DNA from 4 places in the Streptomyces sp. NPDC013455 genome. Region 1 is predicted to be linked to each of the others. Evidence: riboswitches for the same ligand, from Rfam matches in the RefSeq annotation. Region 1 holds a riboswitch; each other region holds the start of a gene.

What was found. Region 1 has a riboswitch for cyclic di-AMP ahead of ABZ576_RS29220 (M23 family metallopeptidase). Riboswitches for the same ligand answer to the same signal wherever they lie in the genome.
Positions count from the first base shown of each region.
Region 2: linked by a shared signal. The riboswitch ahead of ABZ576_RS07150 (M23 family metallopeptidase) and the one ahead of ABZ576_RS29220 (M23 family metallopeptidase) in region 1 are both predicted to bind cyclic di-AMP.
Region 3: linked by a shared signal. The riboswitch ahead of ABZ576_RS06245 (transglycosylase family protein) and the one ahead of ABZ576_RS29220 (M23 family metallopeptidase) in region 1 are both predicted to bind cyclic di-AMP.
Region 4: linked by a shared signal. The riboswitch ahead of ABZ576_RS18540 (NlpC/P60 family protein) and the one ahead of ABZ576_RS29220 (M23 family metallopeptidase) in region 1 are both predicted to bind cyclic di-AMP.

Region 1 covers NZ_JBEYCX010000023.1:21,976-25,161, forward strand. Annotated here, with positions in the region: gene ABZ576_RS29215 (aldo/keto reductase) at 1-81, opposite strand, end outside; gene ABZ576_RS29220 (M23 family metallopeptidase) at 148-1,218, opposite strand; cyclic di-AMP (ydaO/yuaA leader) riboswitch at 1,226-1,394, opposite strand; tRNA gene ABZ576_RS29225 (tRNA-Met) at 1,694-1,767, shown strand; gene ABZ576_RS29230 (dihydrofolate reductase family protein) at 1,816-2,949, opposite strand; gene ABZ576_RS29235 (MarR family transcriptional regulator) at 3,043-3,186, shown strand, end outside.
Region 2 covers NZ_JBEYCX010000003.1:117,773-120,958, reverse strand. Annotated here, with positions in the region: gene ABZ576_RS07155 (GntR family transcriptional regulator) at 1-471, opposite strand, end outside; gene ABZ576_RS07150 (M23 family metallopeptidase) at 669-1,424, opposite strand; cyclic di-AMP (ydaO/yuaA leader) riboswitch at 1,437-1,591, opposite strand; gene ABZ576_RS07145 (pitrilysin family protein) at 1,813-3,186, opposite strand, start outside.
Region 3 covers NZ_JBEYCX010000002.1:475,306-478,491, forward strand. Annotated here, with positions in the region: gene ABZ576_RS06235 (cytochrome P450) at 1-283, shown strand, start outside; gene ABZ576_RS06240 (transglycosylase family protein) at 452-1,513, shown strand; cyclic di-AMP (ydaO/yuaA leader) riboswitch at 1,697-1,872, shown strand; gene ABZ576_RS06245 (transglycosylase family protein) at 1,877-2,557, shown strand; gene eno (phosphopyruvate hydratase) at 2,862-3,186, shown strand, end outside.
Region 4 covers NZ_JBEYCX010000010.1:170,337-173,522, forward strand. Annotated here, with positions in the region: gene ABZ576_RS18535 (hypothetical protein) at 1-308, shown strand, start outside; gene ABZ576_RS18540 (NlpC/P60 family protein) at 325-1,695, opposite strand; cyclic di-AMP (ydaO/yuaA leader) riboswitch at 1,704-1,873, opposite strand; gene pcrA (DNA helicase PcrA) at 2,137-3,186, shown strand, end outside.

The DNA of each region.
Region 1 (3,186 bases):
GGTCCAGCCGAAGACGTTGCCACCGAGGCAGAGCGGGAAGACCTCGAGATCGGAAGAGCCGAGTTTACGAAGTGACGTCATACGTCATGACAACGCCGGCGGCGGGTCGTCGCATCCCGCCACCGGCGCCCTTTTCGGCAGGACGGCTCAGGGGTTGAGACCCTTGTCGCGCAGCCAGGCCGTCGGGTCGATGCCGGTGGCCTGGCCGCCCGGGTGGATCTCCAGGTGCAGGTGCGGGCCGGTGACGTTGCCGGTGGCGCCGACGCGGCCGATGACGTCGCCGGTACCGACCTTCTGGCCGACCGAGACACTGATCGAGGACTGGTGGCAGTACCACACCTCGGTGCCGTCCTCGAGGGTGAGGACCGTGCGGTAGCCGTAGGCGCCGGCCCAGCCCGCCTGGGTGATCGTGCCGCCGTGCACGGCCTTGACGAGGGTGCCGGTGGGGGCGGCGAAGTCCAGGCCGGTGTGGTAGCCGGAGGACCACATGGAGCCGGCCTGACCGAACGTCGAGGTGATCGTGTACGAGGAGGTCGGCAGGGCGTACTGCTTGGCCAGCTCGGCCAGCCGCTTCTCCTCGGCCGCCTTCTGTGCGGCGGCCTCCGCCTTCGCGGCCTCGGCCTCCGCCTCGGCCTCGGCCTTCTCCTTGGCCGCCGCGGCCTTGGCGGCGGCCTCCTTCTCGGCGGCGGCCGCGGCCGCGGCGCTCTGCTTCTCCGCGGCGGCGAGCGCGGTGGCGGTGGCCCTGCTCTCGGCCTGGCCCTGCTGCTGCTCGGCCTGGGCCATGATCCGGTTGCGCAGCGCCTCGCCCGCGTCGGTGCCGTGCTCGGTGTCGGCCGAGGTCCCGCCGAGGCTGCTGAGCGCGGTGGTGGTGGTTTCGGCCGCCTGGGCGTCGGCGGAGCCGTCGTCGAAGAGGGAGCCGACGGAGGGCAGGTCGGGCATCGAGATGGAGACCGGCGGCTTGCCGGTCTGGGCGCTGGCCATGCCGCCCGCGCCGACCGCGGCGATCACGCCGACGCCGAGGACGGTGGAGCTGCGCGCGAAGCCGCCGCGCTGCTTGGCGACGCGGTGCCGGCCGCGGACCGGGGCGACGGTCTCCTCGGTGGGGTTCCACTCCTCCCAGGGACCCTCTTCCGCGCGGTAGGCGCCGTAGCCGAAGGTCTCGGCCGGCGCTTGGGCCGGTATGAACGGGGCTTCTGGGGCAGGCCGGTTGGACGCCACGCAGGCGTGCTCCTTTCCTTCCTCCGCCTACCGGGTTAGCTGACGGGTTCGGAGCAGGAAGGTCTCCTACGCGCGTATACCGGTCGTGGACTCCGTGAGTTCACGACCGCATCCGCGTGATTCACCCCAGGGTGGTGGTTCCCCGGCTCCCTTGCGGGATTCGGCGCGTGCGCACGGAGCCGCCTCTTGTGACGGCTGGGACGACCGCGCTGCGTTATCGAACGTTAATAGACCTGCCAGTCACTTTCCAAGCCGTTCGACTTGATCGTTAAGCTTTTTAAACCCCGGACTTACCGGCCAGGACCCCTGCAAAACGGGCGAGTTGACCCCAGGCCAGCAGTCATCGACGGTTTTGATGGTGACCCGGACCTGAAGCGCACGGCACCCCTTCGATCACTGTGCGTGATGATCGGCGCGGGCGCGGGAAGCGATGTGCATCGGACCCCTCGCATGGCGTATGCTGGTCACACAACGACGCGGGGTGGAGCAGCTCGGTAGCTCGCTGGGCTCATAACCCAGAGGTCGCAGGTTCAAATCCTGTCCCCGCTACTGAAGACTCAGGGCCGGAATCCAGTGGATTCCGGCCCTGAGTGCTTTTCAGGCGAGCAGATGGGCGTTCGGCTCCTTGGCGAGGGCCTCAAGCTCCGGCAGGACGACGACCCGCGCACCCCCGGTGCGCAGCAGCCCCGCCCCGTCGGCCGCCGTCACGAAGGTGTCCGGCTCCCGCCAGGCGGTGACCACGCGGCGCACGCCCGCGGCGAGGATCAGCTCGGCGCAGGGCGCGGGCCGCGAGGAACGGCGGGCACAGGGCTCCAGGCTGCTGTAGACGGTCGCGCCCGGCAGTCGCGGGTCATCGCGGCCGATCTTCGCCAGCGCCGCCTCCTCCGCGTGGACCACGGGGTCGGCGCCCTCCCGGGAGTGGCCGCGGGCCAGCTCCGTACCGTCGGCGGCGACCACGACCGCGCCGACGCTGAACGCCGTCTCCGAGGGCGGGCACAGCGCGGCGAGCTCGCACGCGGTGCGCAGCCAGTGGCGGTCGGCGGCGGTGGCGGCCGGGCCGGTGCCGGGGGCCGTGGGCGCGTACCGCATGAGGACGACGTCCTCGATCCGCCGGGTGTCGAGCAGCCGCAGGCGACCGCCCTGGTAGGGGCCGGGCCCGAACAGGCGCGGGGCCGCGGGGTCGCCCACGAAGAGCGGGGCGAGCACCAGCTGGAGTTCGTCGGCGAGGCCCTGGTGGAGCAGCTGGGTGTGGACCGTGCCGCCGCCCTCGACCATCAGGCGGCCGACCCCGCGCACGTCGTGCAGGTGCTCCAGCAGGGCCCGCCAGTCGAGGGCCGGGCCGAGCGGGACGACGTCGGCGGTGCGCCCGAGCAGCCGCGCGGCCCGTTCGGCGCCCCGGTCGGTGGTGTAGACGAGCTTCTCGCCGCCGGTATGCCAGAAGTGGGCGCCCGGGTCGAGGTCGCCGGAGGCGGTGACGGTGACCTTGAGCGGGTACTCCGGCCGGCCCGCCGCGACGCGTGCCGCGCGCCGGTCGGCTGAGTAGACCAGCAGCCTCGGGTTGTCGGCGCGGAGGGTGCCGGCGCCGACGAGGACGGCGTCGGCGGAGGCCCGGACCTCGTCGACCCGGTCGAAGTCGGCCGGGCTGGAGAGCAGCAGCCGCTCGGGGCCGGTGTCGTCCAGATAGCCGTCGAGGGAGACGGCGGCGGACAGCAGCACGTACGGCAGGGGCATCGGCGCCCTCTCTGGGGAGGCGGACGGTCGCTGAGTGGACCGTCGGCAGGCGGACGGCTTGGTTCAATTTTGAAGCAAACTTACACTGGCGGCATGACGACCCGCTGGCTCACCTCCGAGGAGCAGCGCGCCTGGCGCGCCTACATCGCCGCCTCCCGCCTCCTGGAGGACGCGATCGACCGGCAGCTCCAGCAGGAGGGCGGCATGCCGCACCTGTTCTACTCGGTGCTGGCCAAC
Region 2 (3,186 bases), on a different contig from region 1:
CATCCAGGCGATCTTGTGCCGCAGCTGGGTGAGCATCGAGGTCAGCGACGGGCTGCCGGAGGCCTGCGCGAGGGTCTCGTGGAACCAGCCGCCCAGCGAGCGCAGATCCTCGCTGTGCCCCCGCCGGGCCCGCTCCTGACCGAGCCGTACCAGCCCGCGCAGCACCTTCAGATGGGCCTCGGTGCGCCGCTGGGCGGCCCGCGCTGCGCCCAGCGGCTCCAGCAGCATCCGCATCTCCAGCAGGTCGGCGGCCTCCTGCTCGGTCGGCTCGGCCACGCACGCGCCCGCGTGCCGGCGCGTCACCACGAAGCCCTCCGCCTCCAGCGTGCGCAGCGCCTCCCGCACGGGGACGCGCGAGACGCCGTAGCGGCGGGCCAGTACTTCCTCGGTGAGGCGGCTGCCGCGCTCGTAGACACCGGCGACGATGTCGTCCCGGATCGCCGTGCACACCGAGTGCGCCGGAATACGCATGACCGACCTCCGCATTAATCCCCGTGAAACGCCGTCGCCGACGCGTGTTCCGTGACTCTATTCCAGTGAGCGGTAATTGCCGACGGCGGGTCGTAATCCATGGATATTTTTTGGTCAGCACATCCGGCGGAAGCCGTGAAAAACGACGAAAGCCCCGGCTCGGTGAGCCGGGGCTTCGGAGGGGCGTGCGGTGCGCGTCAGACGTTCACGCCGTGCTTGCGGAGGTAGGCCACGGGGTCGATGTCCGAGCCGTAGTCGGGGGTCGTGCGCGCCTCGAAGTGGAGGTGCGGGCCCGTGACGTTGCCGGTGGCGCCGGACAGGCCGATCTGCTGGCCCGGGACGACCTTCTGGCCCACGGTGACGCCGATGGAGGACAGGTGCCCGTACTGGGTGTACATGCCGTCGGCCATCCGGATCACGATCTCGTTGCCGTACGCGCCGCCCCAGCCGGTGGAGACGACCGTGCCGGAGCCCACAGCGTGGACGGCGGTGCCGCTGGCGGCGTGGAAGTCGATGCCGGTGTGCGAACCGGAGGACCACAGGCCGCTGCTCGCCTGGTAGGCCGTGGAGACGTAGGAGTGCGCGATGGGGCTGACGAAGGCGTTCAGCCGCTTGCGCTCGGCCTCGCGGGCGGCGCGGGCCCTGGCCTCGCGCACCTCCTCGGCCCTCTCGGCGGCCAGCTTCGCCGCGGCTGCCTCGACCGCCCGCTCGTCGGCGGCCTGCTGCTGGGCGGCGGCCTGCGCGTCGATCTGCTCGGCGACGTCGTCGCTCACGGTGAGGACCGGGGTGAGGCCGGTCTGCTCGGTGGAGTTCTCCGCGGCGAGCGCCGGGGAGGCGGCGAGGGTGCCGATCACACCGGTGGTGGTCAGGGCCGCGACGCCGGCCGCCTGGGCGGTGGTCCGCTTGACCCGGCCGGGCTTGCGGTGCTTCCCGGTGGCGCACATGAACGCCATGAAGTGGCTGGTCCTTTCCTTCCCTCTCGCCTACCGGGTTAGCTGACGGGTTCGGAGCAGGAAGGTCTCCTACGGGCCCCCTGGCGGGCGCCCGATTCACCCCAGGGACTGCATGGGTCCCCGGCTCCCCTGGCTCGCGCCGTACGGGGACTCGGCGATGGCTGTCCGGTGCCGCGGTTGCGGCGCACTGCCTGACGAACAGCCCGGACGACGCTACGGCGGCCCGCTTTCAATCCTCAAACGAATCCCTCGGTTTGTAGCGCATCCCACAGGGCAGACAGGCAACCTCCGCCCCAAAACGGGCATCTGAGGGAGCGAGTGGAACAGCGTGGGGCCCCGGCGGTCCGTCGACCGGTCGCCGGGGCCCCACGCGCGTGCCGCCGCTCGGCTACTCGGCCGCCACGACGGTCACTTCACCGATGCCGAGCGCCTCGACCGGCGCCTTGATCCGTGCCGCGTCGCCGACGAGGACCGTCACCAGACGGTCCACCGGGAAGGCGTTCACGACGGCCGCGGTGGCCTCCACCGTGCCCGTGGCGGCCAGCTGCTGGTACAGCGTCGCCTGGAAGTCGTCGGGCAGGTGCTGCTCGACCTGGTCGGCCAGGGTGCTCGCGACGGCCGCCGCGGTCTCGTACTTGAGCGGCGCCACGCCGACCAGGTTCTGCACGGCGACGTCCCGCTCGGCGTCGGTCAGGCCCTCGCTCGCGAGGGTGCGCAGCACCTTCCAGAGGTCCTCCAGCGCCGGGCCGGTGTTCGGCGTGTCCACGGAGCCGCTGATGGCGAGCATCGCGGCGCCCGTGCCGTCCGGCGCGGAGCGCAGGACCTGCCCGAAGGAGCGCACGCCGTACGTGTAGCCCTTCTCCTCGCGCAGGACGCGGTCCAGGCGGGAGGTGAGGGTGCCGCCGAGGCAGTACGTGCCGAGCACCTGGGCCGGCCACACCCGGTCGTGCCGGTCGGGGCCGACCCGGCCGATGAGCAGCTGGGTCTGCACGGCGCCGGGCCGGTCCACGATGACCACGCGCCCGGTGTCGTCGGCGGTCACCGGCGGCACGGGCCGGGGCTCGCCCGGGGTGCCGGTCCAGGCGCCCAGGGTGTCGCCGAGCAGTGCGTCGAGGTCGGCGCCGGTCAGGTCGCCGACGACGACCACGGTGGCCGTCGCGGGCCGCACATGGCGGTCGTAGAAGGCGCGTACGGCCGCGGCGTCGATCTTCTCGACCGTCTCCTCGGTGCCCTGGCGCGGGCGGGACATGCGCGAGGACGCCGGGAACAGCTCCCTGGACAGCTCCTTGGCGGCCCGGCGGGCGGGGTTGGCCAGCTCGTGCGGGATCTCGTCCAGGCGGTTGCGGACCAGCCGCTCGACCTCGCTCTCGGCGAAGGCCGGCGCGCGCAGGGCGTCGGCGAGCAGGCCGAGGCCCTTGGCCAGCCGGGAGGCGGGTACCTCCAGGCTGAGCCGGACGCCGGGGTGGTCGGCGTGCGCGTCGAGAGTGGCGCCCGCGCGCTCCAGCTCGGCGGCGAACTCCTCGGCGGAGTGCCGGTCGGTGCCCTCCGAGAAGGCCCGCGCCATGATCGTGGCGACGCCGTCCAGGCCGGCCGGCTCGGCGTCCAGGGGCGCGTCCAGCAGCACCTCCACGGCCACGACCTGCTGGCCGGGGCGGTGGCAGCGCAGCACGGTCAGGCCGTTGTCCAGCGTGCCGCGCTCGGGGGCCGGGAACGCCCAGGGCCTGGCCTCACCGGGCTGCGGCTGAGGGTGGAACTCCATCGT
Region 3 (3,186 bases), on a different contig from region 1:
CGTCGTCCTCGCCGCCGCCGACCGGGACCCGGAGCGGTTCGGTGACCCGGACGTGCTGGACCTCGCCCGCCGCGACAACCAGCACCTCGGCTACGGCCACGGCATCCACTACTGCCTCGGCGCGCCGCTCGCCCGCCTGGAGGGGCAGACCGCGCTCGCCACGCTGCTCACCCGCCTGCCCGACCTGCGGCTCGCCGCGGATCCGGCCGACCTGCGCTGGCGCGGCGGGCTCATCATGCGCGGCCTGCGCAGCCTGCCGGTCGAGTTCACCCCCACCGTCTGAACACACTCGCTCCAGCGGAACATGACACACGTTCAACTCTGTGATCTTCACGTGATCTGTGCGGCATGAACTTGTGACAAGTGATCGTCTGCCTATACGTTCACCCATCAGCGCGGCGACCGGCTCCATCCGCCGCGCCGGTCCTGCTGTCGCTCGAAAGGCTTCTGCATGCTCTCCGGGAACGGCCGACACCGTCGCCCCCGCCAGGCTCCCGCCCTCCTCGTCGCGGCCGGAGTGACCGGCTCCGCCATCGCCATCCCGCTGCTCGGCGCGGCGAGCGCCAACGCGGCCGACGGCACCACGTGGGACAAGGTGGCCGAGTGCGAGAGCGGAGGCTCCTGGAGCGCGGACACGGGCAACGGCTACTACGGCGGCCTGCAGATCTCGCAGGACGACTGGGCCGCGTACGGCGGTACGCAGTACGCGGACAGCGCCGACCAGGCCAGCCGTTCGCAGCAGATCTCCGTGGCCGAGAAGATCCTCGCCGACAAGGGCACCGCCCCCTGGGCCACCTGCGCCCTGCTGTCCGGGCTGACCACGGACTCGGGTTCGGTGGACGTCGACACGGGCGTCGGCGGCTCCGAGGACACCGAGCCCCCGGCCGACTCCTCGACGCCCGCCCCCGAGTCCGACACCTCCGGCAAGTCCGACAGCTCCCACCCGTCCGGTAAGCCGGATCCGAAGACCTCGGACGGCACCGGCACGGGCGGCGACACCGGCACCGGCTCCGGTTCCTCCTCCGACACCACGGCCACGCCGAGCACGGAGCCGGGCGAGGAAGCCGGCACGGCCACCGGCTCCATCGGGACGGACACCCCCAAGTCCGACAAGTCCGCCACGCCGGACCGGGGAAGCGCGCAGGGCGCCGACGGCTTGCCCGCGGCCACCCCGGACCCCGGCCGCGCGGACGATCCCCAGAAGGCCGCCGGTTCCTGGAGCCTGGTCGACACCGGTGCCCTCGCGGGCGGCGGGCGTCACCGGGGTGCGAGCGCGGACGAAAGCGTGACAAACGGTCAGAACGCCACCGCGTCCGGCCGGCACGCCTCCCGCGAACCGGGTACCTACACCGTCCGCCAGGGAGACTCCCTCGCCTCCATCGCCGACTCCCTTGACGTCGACGGCGGATGGCATGCGCTCTACGCCGGCAACAAGAAGGCCATCGGGTCCGACCCGAACCACATCACCGCCGGTCAGACCCTGGAAGTCGAGGACGAAAAGGACGCGGAGTAGGGGCAGTTGACGCCCCACTTAACGCCCTAATGTCCGATTTGGCGAAAGTGTGGGATGAGTCTCAGAAGCCCTGATCGTCTTTGAAATTCCGCGGATCGCGTGTCTACGGTCGAGGCCGCTCGTCACCGCGAGCCCCGGCATCCGCAACGCCGAATCCTGCCAGCGGACGCCCGGGAACAGTCGTCGCGTCAAGCGCCGTAGGCAGGAGCGGGGGACCCAAGGTAGGTGCCGGAACCAGCGGTTGACGCTGGAACCGGCTGGGGGTGAAGCCGCGATCTCCGCGCAAGCGGGACCGCGGCCGGGCAACTCAACCGGCCCGAACCCGACAGCTCACCTCGCAGGCGTCGGTGAGGGGATCGATCCATGCTGTTTACCGGCAAGGGCAAGCACCGTCGTCCGTCCAAGGCCGTCCGCGCCATCACGCTCGCCGGTGTCACCGGCGCCGCCGTCGCCGCCCCGCTGATGGCGGCCGGCAACGCCTCCGCCGCCACCGCCGCCGAGTGGGACAAGGTCGCCCAGTGCGAGTCCGGCGGCAACTGGTCCATCAACACCGGCAACGGCTACTACGGCGGTCTGCAGTTCTCCGCCTCCACCTGGGCCGCGTACGGCGGCACCGCATACGCCCCGACCGCCGACAAGGCCGGCAAGGCGCAGCAGATCGCGGTCGCCGAGAAGGTCCTCGCCGCGCAGGGCAAGGGCGCCTGGCCGGTCTGCGGCACGGGCCTGTCCAGCACCCCCTACAACGGCTCCGCCCCGAGCACCTCCACGGACTCGGGCACCGCCACCCGCTCCACCGACGGGCAGGCCGCCTCCCGCTCCGCCGAGCGTCCGGCCGCGTCCACGGGCAAGACCGTCACCACCCCGACCGGCGAGAAGGTCGCGAAGGGCGACGGCGAGTACAAGGTGGCCGCCGGCGACACCCTCAGCACCATCGCCGACGAGCAGGGCGTCAAGGGCGGCTGGAAGAAGCTGTTCGAGCTGAACAAGAACATCGTCGAGGACGCCGACCTCATCTACCCGGGCCAGCAGCTGCACCTGAAGTGACACCCGGCTCCCACCGGAGCCACAGGGCTCGCACAGGTGTGCGGGCCACGCTGAAGACCCCCGTGCGGGCCACCCCCGTCCCCACGGGCTCCCCGTCCCGGTGCGTGTTCCCCCGTACGCACCGGGACGGGGCTTTTTTGTGTCCGTCCACCCGGAGTCCTTTGTTTCGGACAGAAACAAAAGGTACGGTCAGCTTGTCCACGGGACGGTCGGTCGGTGGCCGACGCCCCCGGGACGGTTAGGCTCTAGGCGCAAGGCACACCAGCCCCGCACTTCCAGCGTCACATCCAAGAAGGAGATGCTCGTGCCGTCCATCGACGTCGTCGTAGCCCGGGAAATCCTGGACTCCCGAGGCAACCCCACGGTCGAGGTCGAGGTCGGCCTCGACGACGGCAGCACGGGTCGTGCCGCCGTTCCGTCCGGCGCCTCGACCGGCGCCTTCGAGGCCATCGAGCTGCGCGACGGTGACCCGAACCGCTACCAGGGCAAGGGCGTCGAGAAGGCCGTCCTCGCCGTCATCGAGCAGATCGGCCCGGAGCTGGTCGGGTACGACGCCACCGAGCAGCGCCTGATCGACCAGGCCATGTTCGACCTGGACGCCACCGACAACAAGGGCTCCCTCGGCGCCA
Region 4 (3,186 bases), on a different contig from region 1:
TCGCCGCACTGCTCGGCGGTTTCCTCACCCAGATGAAGGCGATGGGCCAGGGCACCGCCCGGTTCGTGCCCGGGATGCTGCACGGCGCTCTCACCATGCTGGTCACCGGCGTGGCCCTGGTCGGTCTCAACCAGGCCGACGACCAGCACGTGAACAACATCAAGATCGGCGTGAAGCTGGCGCTGCTGATCGTGATCCTCGGCCTGGTCTACGTCAAGCGCGACGAGGAACGGGTCGACAAGGGCCTCTTCGGGCTGGTCGGCCTGCTGACCACCGCCAACGTCTTCATCGCCGTCCTGTGGACCTGATCCCCGGCGCTCCGGGTCACCCCGGCCGGACCACGCTGTGGACGGCCGGCCGGCCGACGCCGGAGACCGGCTCCTCGCGGACGTAGTCACCCGGCCTCGGGGCGTGGACCATCATGCCGTCGCCCGTGCAGAGTCCGACATGGCTCACGTCGTCGAAGAACACGAGGTCGCCGGGGCGGGCCTCGGCCGGCGGGACCGGGGTGCCGGCGGCGGCCTGTTCGCGCGCGGTGCGCGGCAGGGTGACGCCGGCGGACTTCCAGGCCGCCTGGGTGAGGCCCGAGCAGTCATAGGACCCGGGACCGGCGGCGCCCCACACGCACGGCTTGCCGAGCTGGGCGCGCGCGAAGGCGACGGCCTCCCTGGCCTTGGTCGCGTGCCCACCGGACGGCACGGACGGCGCAGGCGAGGCAGGGGACACGGACGGCGCGGACGAGGCGGGCGGCACGGACGGCGCGGGCGAGGCAGGGGACACGGACGGCGCGGACGAGGCCGGCGGCACGGACGGCACGGGTGGCCTGGACGGCATGGGCGGCGTGGCGATGCCCTGCCCGGTCCGCTGCGACACCTGCCCGGTCCACTGCGGCACCTGCCCGGTCCGCTGTGGCACCTGGGCGGGCCCCCGCGACACGTGGTCGGGCCCCTGCGGCGCCTGGTCGGCCGGCTGCGACATGTGGCCGGTCGGCGGCGTCGCCCGGGTGGTCCGCCGTGACACCAGCACGCGCGCGTGGGCGAGCTTCTTCTGCACGGCCGCCTTGGCCGCCTTCGGGCCGCTCGCAGGAACCTCGGCCCGGCTGCCCGCCACGGCGGTGCTTGCGACGGCGGTGCTTGCGACGGCGGTGCCCGCCACGGCGGAGTCCGGGGCGGCCCCGTGCCGGGCCGGGGCCGCGCCGCGCTGGGCCGGGGCCGCGCCGCGCTGGGCCGGGGTCCTGTCGCCCGGGGTCCTGTCGCCGGGGGTGGTGCCGCGCTGTGCGGGAAGGGCGCGGGTCCTGGCCGCGCGCCGGGCGACCTCGTCGCGGAGCCGCTGGAGACTGTCCGCGCGTCGCCGCGGGGCCTCGGCCGGTTCCTCCCGCCCGGTCCCCCCGGTGCGCTCGGCTTTCCCGGTGCGCTCCGCTCGCTCGGTCCACCCGGCGCGCTCCGCCCGGTCGCCCCGGACGATTCGTTCCTTGCCCGTGCCGGATGTCCCGGCCCCCGACTCCGCCCGGCGGTAGAGGTCGTCGATCTTCCGCTCGACCTCCTCGGCGCTCGGCTTGCCGTGACCGGCCGCGTAGGTGGCCTCGGAGCTCTGGGAGAGCATGGCCACGGAGGTGAGCGCGGCGGTGGCGAGGGCGGGGGTGCGGATGCCCGCTGTCTGAGTACCGCCGGGGCGCGGCTTGCGGTGCGACGCCAAGAGGGGCGACTCCTTCCGTGCTGCCGCCTACCGGGTTAGCTGTCGGGTTCGGGCGGCTGCTTGGAAGGGTTGCCCTACGGCGTCGTCCCGGGCGGGAGTCGGCCGATTCACCCCAGGATCGGTGGGTCCCCGGCTCCGGGCACCGTGCGGGGCGCGCCGGACTCGGCGGAGGCCGCGCGGCCCGGCGACGTTCGCCGGTAGGGGGTCGTGCGGCCTGACGGCAACCTAGCCAACTCGTGTGTCTTCTGTGAAGGTTGGTGCGCAGTATGTCCGATACATTTCCGTGACCTGTCAGAGGTTTCACGACCGCGTCACCGGCTGCTTCCATTGCGTGAGCAAAGGGCGGGGCGGGGCCGGCGTAGAGATCGACTCCTCCGGAAACCGGTCATGTTCCGGGGACGGCGACCGGTTGTCGGTGGGGCGCCCTAGACTCGGAGAGCGATGAGCAGCCTCTTTGACGACAGCTTCCTGGCGGACCTCCAGCCCCCTCGCGGGCGCGAGGAGGAGCCCCCGCCGCCGCCCGAGGACGATCACGCTCCGGAGCCGCTTCCGGACGATCTGTTCGGCGGGAAGTTCGACGTACCGCCGGACAGGGACGCGTACTACCGGGACGGTGCCCCGCGCCCGGTGATCGATGCGGCGGCGCTCCTGGAGGGGCTTAACGACAACCAGCGCGCCGCGGTCGTGCACGCCGGCTCCCCGCTGCTCATCGTCGCGGGCGCCGGCTCCGGCAAGACCCGCGTGCTCACCCACCGCATCGCCCACCTGCTCGCCGAGCGGAACGTGCACCCGGGCCAGATCCTCGCGATCACCTTCACCAACAAGGCCGCGGGCGAGATGAAGGAGCGTGTCGAGCAGCTCGTCGGCCCGCGCGCCAACGCGATGTGGGTGATGACCTTCCACAGCGCGTGCGTGCGGATCCTGCGCCGCGAGTCGAAGAAGCTGGGCTTCACGTCGTCGTTCTCGATCTACGACGCCGCCGACAGCAAGCGCCTGATGGCCCTGGTCTGCCGTGACCTGGACCTCGACCCCAAGCGCTTCCCGCCCAAGTCCTTCAGCGCCAAGATCAGCAACCTGAAGAACGAGCTGATCGACGAGGAGGACTTCGCCGCCCAGGCCGCCGACGGCTTCGAGAAGACCCTCGCCCAGGCCTACGCGCTGTACCAGTCGCGGCTGCGCGAGGCGAACGCGCTGGACTTCGACGACCTGATCATGACGACGGTCAACCTGCTGCGCGCCTTCCCGGACGTCGCCGAGCACTACCGCCGCCGCTTCCGGCACGTCCTGGTCGACGAGTACCAGGACACCAACCACGCCCAGTACGCCCTCGTCCGCGAGCTGGTCGGGACGGGCGAGCGCACCGCCGGGGACGCCGGCACCCCGCCCGGCGTAGACGACCTCCCGCCCGCCGAACTCTGTGTCGTGGGCGACGCGGACCAGTCGATCTACGCCTTCCGGGGCGCGACGATCCGCAACATCCTCCAGTTCGAG